2 regions of the Stenotrophomonas sp. 05N423 genome follow, and region 2 is predicted to be linked to the other one. Evidence: riboswitches for the same ligand, from Rfam matches in the RefSeq annotation. Region 2 holds a riboswitch; the other holds the start of a gene.
The links. Region 2 has a riboswitch for thiamine pyrophosphate ahead of AC1DGW_RS07135 (TonB-dependent siderophore receptor). Riboswitches for the same ligand answer to the same signal wherever they lie in the genome.
Positions count from the first base shown of each region.

Region 1 (3,368 bases), on a different contig from region 2:
CAGCTCGCCGAACTGCGCGGCGTCGTTGGCGTCGGCGATGCAGCCCGGGCGCAGCCCGTCGCCCAGCGAGAAGGCCACGTCGTAGGCCTTCATGATTTCGCAGATGTCCTCGAAGTGGGTGTAGAGGAAGTTCTCCCTGTGGTGCGCCAGGCACCACTTGGCCATGATCGAGCCGCCGCGCGAGACGATGCCGGTGACCCGCCTGGCGGTCAGCGGCACATAGCGCAGCAGCACGCCTGCGTGGATCGTGAAGTAGTCCACGCCCTGCTCGGCCTGCTCGATCAATGTGTCGCGGAAGATTTCCCAGGTGAGCGCCTCGGCGCGGCCATCCACTTTTTCCAGTGCCTGGTAGATCGGCACGGTACCGATCGGCACCGGCGAGTTGCGGATGATCCACTCGCGGGTTTCGTGGATGTGCCTGCCTGTCGAAAGATCCATGACGGTATCGCCACCCCAGCGGATCGCCCATACCAGCTTCTCCACTTCCTCGGCGATGCCCGAGGACACCGCGCTGTTGCCGATGTTGGCGTTGATCTTGGTGAGGAAGTTGCGGCCGATGATCATCGGCTCGCTTTCCGGGTGGTTGATGTTGTTGGGCAACACCGCACGGCCACGCGCGATCTCATCGCGCACGAACTCCGGCGTGATGATCTTCGGGATGGACGCACCGAACGCCTCGCCCGGGTGCTGCTGCAGCAAGTCCGTATCGCGGATTTCCTCCAGCCGCTGGTTCTCGCGGATGGCGACGAACTCCATTTCCGGCGTGATGATGCCGCGCCGCGCGTAGTGCATCTGGGTGACGTTGGCGCCGGCGCGTGCGCGGAGTGGCAGGCTGCGCGCGGGGAAGCGCACCGCGTCGAGCTTCGGGTCGTGTTCGCGGTCGCGGCCGAACGAAGAACTGGGGCCGTCGAGCTGCCCGGTGTCGCCGCGCTCCTCCACCCAGCCGCGGCGCAGTGCCGGCAGGCCGGCGGACAGGTCGATGTGCACGCCCGGATCGGTGTACGGGCCCGAGGTGTCGTAGACGGTAACCGGTGCATTCTCTTCGCCGCCGAACAGCGTCGGCGTGCGGGTCAGCGCGATCTCGCGCATCGGCACCTGCAGATCCGGGCGCGAGCCGGGCACATGGATCTTGCGCGAACCGGGAATCGGCCGGGTCACGGATCCGGAGAGTTGCTGCGCCTGCTGCTGCAGGGCGGAAAGCGGTGCGTTCATCGGGCGTCGTCCTGTTGGAGGCCCGCGCGGATGCACGGGCCGGACGAAGCGAAGGCGCACTGCCGCAGGCGCATGGATGTACCTTGGGCAGGCATCCACGCACGATGGGGCATTGCGAAGCTTCCCTACGCCGGTATCAACCGGATCAGGTTCCAAGGGACTGTCTCAACCGCGGCGCCATGGCCGCGGTACCCCCGCTTCGGGCGGCATTAGAGCATGAAGCCGGGAACAATGGCACCGGCCTCCAACAGCGCGCGTACAGGAGCGCGCTTGGTGCAGGAACGCACTTCAGTGCGCGATGGAGCCGTCCCCTCTGGACCTTGGCACAGGTTGCGCGAGCTGTTGCGGAAAGGCCTTCATGCAAGCCCCATCGCGCACTGAAATGCGCTCCTGCGGCGCATTCCACGGTGGAAGCATGAAGCGGGTTCTAACGGAATCGTGACATCCCTTTCAGTAGGATGCGCCGCTGCCGCATTCATGCCGCCCTCGTGCCGCCACGCCGGCCTTCCATTTCCCGCCCCTTCGTGGCCGGTTCCGCTGCAAGCCCTGGCTCGCTCCATCCCCAGATCGGAGAAGCTCCTCCATGGTATTTCGTGTTTCCATCGCATTGGTCGCCGCACTGGTGCTGCTGGCCGGCATCGCGCCCGGCCCTTTCAACGACGTCGTGCAGGCCGCACTGGTCGAGGTCGTGCGCAGCGTCGGCTGGTTGTACCTGCTGATCGTGTTCCTGACGCTGACCTTCCTGCTGTACCTGGCCATCGGCCGCTTCGGCACCCTGCGCATCGGCGGCGAGGATGCCGAGCCGGATTTCTCGCGCGCCAGCTGGCTGGCGATGCTGTTCGCCACCGGCATGGGCATCGGCCTGGTGTTCTGGGGCGCGGCCGAGCCGATCTCGCACTTCAGCAAGCCGCCGGAGGGCCTGGCTCCGCAGAGCGTGGACGCGGCACGCGCGGCGATGCGCTACGCCTTCTTTCACTGGGGCCTGCACCCCTGGGCGATCTATGCGCTGATCGGCCTGGCGATGGCCTGGTTCCAGTACAACCGCAACGGCCGCGGCCTGATCAGCGACATGCTGCAGCCGCTGATCGGCCGCCATCACCGCGGCGCCATCGGGCATACGGTCAACATCGCCGCGGTGGTCGCCACCGCGATCGGCGTGGCGACCACGCTGGGCTTCGGCACCATCCAGATCGCCGCCGGCCTGCAGCGCGTGTTCGGCATCGCCGCGACGGTGCCGGTGCAGCTGACCATCATCGCCATCGCCTTCGTGCTGTACATGGCCTCGACCCTCAGCGGTGTGGAGCGCGGCATCAAGTGGCTGTCCAACTTCAACCTGCTGCTGGCGGCCGTGCTGCTGGCCGCACTGCTGGTGCTGGGCCCGACCGGCTTCATCTTCGATACCTTCACCACCACGCTCGGCGCCTACCTCAACCAGCTGGTGACGATGAGCCTGCGCATGTCGCCGTTCTCCGGCAGCACCTGGGTGGCGGACTGGACGATCTTCTACTGGGCCTGGTGGATCGCCTGGGCGCCGTTCGTCGGTGCATTCATCGCGCGCGTGTCGCGCGGCCGCAGCGTGCGCGAATTCGTCGTCGGCGTGGTGCTGGCGCCGACCCTGCTCGGCTTCCTGTGGTTCTCGGTGTTCGGCGGTACCGCGCTGTGGGCGCAGATCACCGGTCACGCGGACCTGCTGCAGGCACTGTCCAACGGTTACGAGACGGTGCTGTTCGCCCTGTTCGACAGCCTGCCCGGCCCGCTGCTGCTGTCCATCGTCGCGCTGGTGCTGCTGGTGATCTTCTTCGTCACCTCGGCCGATTCGGCGGTGCTGGTGCTGGCGAGCATGTCCACCGACGAGGCCGGCGATCCCCCGCTGTCGCGCAAGGCGGTATGGGGCGTGGCGGTGGCGCTGATCGCCGCGGTCCTGCTGCTGGCCGGCGGGCTGGACGCGCTGCAGGGCATGATCACCATCGCAGCGCTGCCGTTCGCGCTGCTGATGGTGCTGGTGATGGTCAGCCTGTACCGCGTGCTGGACGCCGAACACAACCGCCAGCGGCGCCTGGCGCAGCGCGCGCGGCACATGATCGAGGCGTGGATTGAGCGCGAGAAGGCCGCGCAGGAGGAAACCCGCATCGAAGCGGCGCGCGCGCAGGATCCTG
Region 1 is NZ_JBFTMV010000004.1:40,966-44,333, reverse strand. It holds gene thiC (phosphomethylpyrimidine synthase ThiC) at 1-1,212, opposite strand, end outside; TPP riboswitch at 1,317-1,418, opposite strand; gene AC1DGW_RS08490 (BCCT family transporter) at 1,796-3,368, shown strand, end outside.
Region 1: another riboswitch for thiamine pyrophosphate. It lies ahead of thiC (phosphomethylpyrimidine synthase ThiC); the one in region 2 lies ahead of AC1DGW_RS07135 (TonB-dependent siderophore receptor).

Region 2 (3,368 bases):
CACGCGGCCGTCGGCGGTGGCGACGTTGGAGGAGGCATGGCGCCAGCCGCCGGTGAGGCCCAGCCCGGCGACGAACGACAGCGCGTAGTCGGCATGCACGCTGGCGCGGGTGGTGGGCACGTTGATCAGCGGGTGGCCTTCGTAGGCCGCCGTGCCGGTGTCGTGCGCGCGCGCGCGCAGCACGCTGGCGCTGGCGGTGAGCTGCAGGTTGTCGGTTACGCGCCCGCGCGCGCTCAGTTCCAGGCCGGTATGGGTCTGCTGGCCCTGCTGCACGAAGGTGTAGCCGTAGTCGCTGTCGTCCGGCTTGGCGTACTGGAACGGCCGGCTGATGCGGAACAGCGCCGCGCTCAGGGTCAGCGCGTCGTTGGGCATGTACTTGGCGCCGACCTCGACCTGGCGCGACAGCACCGACGGCAGGAAGTTGCCTTCGTTGCTGGTCCAGAATGGCGCTTCCTGCCCGAGCGCGATGCCGCGCACGTAGCTGGCGTACAGGTTGAGCTGCGCGTTGGCGCTCCAGATCAGCGCGGTCTGCGGCAGGAAATGCGACATGCGGCTCTCGCGCTCAGGATTGCCGCGCTTGTCCCAGGCACGCTCGTCCAGGCGCACGAAGCGGCCGCCGGCCAGCCACTGCCAGTCGTCGGCGAAACGCACGCGGTCCAGCACGAACAGCGCCTTCTGGCGGCTGTCCAGGCGCCGCACGGACGGGCCGGGCTCGCGCGGCGAGGGCTCGAACTGCGGCACGTCGCGGTCGTGGATGTTGCCGGTGCCGACGTACTCGTTGACGTTGCGGCGCTTGTCCACGCTGCGGCGGAAGTAGTCCGCGCCGACCATCAGCTGGTGTTCCACCGCGCCGGTGGCGAAGCGGCCGCGCAGTTCGGCGCGCAGCTGCTGGTTGCGGCGGGTGTCGTCCGGGCTGCGGTAGTCGTAGATGTCGTAGTCGCCGTTGGGCGCGAAGTAGTTGCCCGGCACGCTGCCGTCTGCGCAGCCGGCCGTGTAGTAGCAGCCGTAGGCGAAGGCGACGTTGTCGTCGATGACCGAGCGGCTGTGGCTGGCCGACACGCGCGACTGCCACGCCGGGCTGAAATCGTAGGTGTGCAGCGCGGTGAGGTTGGTGCTGTCGATGCCTACCGGCTTTTGCCAATGCTGGTAGCCGAGCATCTGCTTGCGGTCCACGCGGCGCGGCAGTGCGGTGGCGCCCAGCAGCTGGTAGCCCGAGGCCGAGCGCTGCGCGCTGGTCTGGTAGTTGGCGTCCACCTCGAGCTTGCCGCGCTCGCCGATCAGCCAGTCGGTGGCCAGCGCGTAGAAGTTGCGGCGGCCATCGGCATGGTCGATGTACGAATTGCTGTCATCCCACGCGGCATTGAAGCGCACGCCGAAGCGCGGCGTCAGCCAGTGGCCGACATCGATGGCGGCATAGCGCGAACCTTCCGCGTCGGTGCCGAGGGTGACGGTGCGCACTTCGGCCGGGCGCTTGCCGACGTAGTTGATGACGCCGCCCGGGGCGATCACGCCGGCGGCCAGGCCGGCTTCGCCTTTGAGGATCTCCACCTGCTGCACGTTCTCCAGCGCCAGGCGCTGTTCGCCGGCGAGGGTCAGGCCGTTGAAGCGGTAGCCGGTGGCGGTATCCAGCGCGAAGCCGCGGATGGCGATGTTCTGGTAGTAGCCCACCGGCGCGTAGCTGTCGCCCAGCGAGGCATCGTTCGCGGCCAGTTCGGACAGGCTGCGCACGACGCGCTGGTCGAGCAGGTCGCGGTCCAGCACGCTGATCGAGGCGGGGGTGTTCTTCCAGTCGCCGCTGCCGAAGCTGTTGGACTGGGTGTCCTTGGCGCCGGGTTGCTTGGCCTGCACGCGCACGGTGGACAGCTCGGTGGGCGAGCGCTCGGCGGCGGTGTCCAGGGGGCTGGCGTGCAGCGGCAGGGCCGCGGCCAGCGCGGCGGTCAACAGCGAGATTCGGTGGCAGCGGTTCATTCGTTTCGTCATCAGCCGTGGGGGAGACGAAGCGAAGGCGCGCACGCGCGACCGGCCACGAAGGCGGTGTGCCTGCTGCTCAAAGCTCCCTACGCCGGTGCAAACCGGATCAGGTTCCAAGGGACTCTCTCAGCCTGGACAAGCCCAGGCACCCCCGCTTCAGGGGCGCATTGAACCACAAATGCCGTGCGTTGGCTTGCCGGCGGATTCAGGCGGCGGCGTGCAGCGCGGCCAGCAGTGCCTGGCCGTCGGCGCTGCGGAACCACTGCGCATGGCCGAGCAGGAAGGGTTGCCAGGCCACGTCCGCGTTCGCGGTGGAGCCGGTGATGCCTTCGAAGTACTCCACTTCGGACAACGCGAAATCCAGGTGCACCACCGGCAGCAGGTCGGCCAGCAGGTGCACGCGCGCGGGCGACAGCGGCAGCCGCTGCCGGTAGCCGTCGAGCAGGGCCAGCGCGATGTCGATGCGCACGGCCTGCGCGCCGCGTTCCAGTTCCAGCCAGGCGACCGCGTTGCGTTCGATGGCGGTGGCCAGGTCGAACAGCGCGCTGGTGGGCGATGCAAGCCCGAAATCCAGCACGGTGCTCACCGCCCCGTCGCGCCAGAGCAGGTTGGAGATGTGCCAGTCGTTGTGCGCCCACAGCCGCGGCTCGGCCTGCAGGCGTTCGCGCAGGCCCGCGTGCCATGGCAGCACGGTATGGCGCAACTGTTCTTCCCATGGGATGCGCGCCAGATAGCGGGCAAGGCCGGGGCGGTTGCCGAGGTCGGCCTTGAGTACGGCGATGGGATCGTGGCTGCGGATCAGGTCGTCGCGCGCCACCAGCAGGTGGGTGCCGCGCTGCGGCGCGTGGTAGCTGGCGGCGGCCTGGTGCAGGCGCGCCAGCATGCGCCCGGCATCGCGCGCCTGGGCGACGTCGGTCAGCGGCGTCCATGACGCCGCGTCGCGGTACAGGTCCTCGCCGATGCCGAGCGTGTGCAATTCGTAGGTCCAGCCTTCGTGCTCGACCGCCGTGGCGCCATCGCGATCGCGCAGCACCTGCACCACCGGCACGCCGTCAGCGGCCAGGTGCGCGATGAAGCGGTGTTCCTCGCCCAGCGTGGCCGCGTCGCGCACGCTGTGGTGGTGGCGCTTGACGAACAGGCGCCCCACCGCGCCTTCGACGAGGGCCGCCGCCGACAGCGGCCTCGGGCTGTGCCACAGCGCGGCGTCCACGCCTTCCAGTTGCGGGAAGCGCCCGCGTAGCCAGGCGATCTCGCGCCCGCTGATGGCGGGCCAGTCGGCGGGTACTTCGTCGTTGGCCAGGCCCTGGACGCGGTGGGAAGAAGCGGTCATGGACGGAAGGAGGGGAATGCGCAGGCGATGCAGGGGCGACAGGGTAGCGCGCGCGGTGGCGTGGGGC
Region 2 is NZ_JBFTMV010000003.1:172,911-176,278, reverse strand. It holds gene AC1DGW_RS07135 (TonB-dependent siderophore receptor) at 1-1,968, opposite strand, end outside; TPP riboswitch at 2,038-2,134, opposite strand; gene AC1DGW_RS07130 (phosphotransferase enzyme family protein) at 2,177-3,301, opposite strand.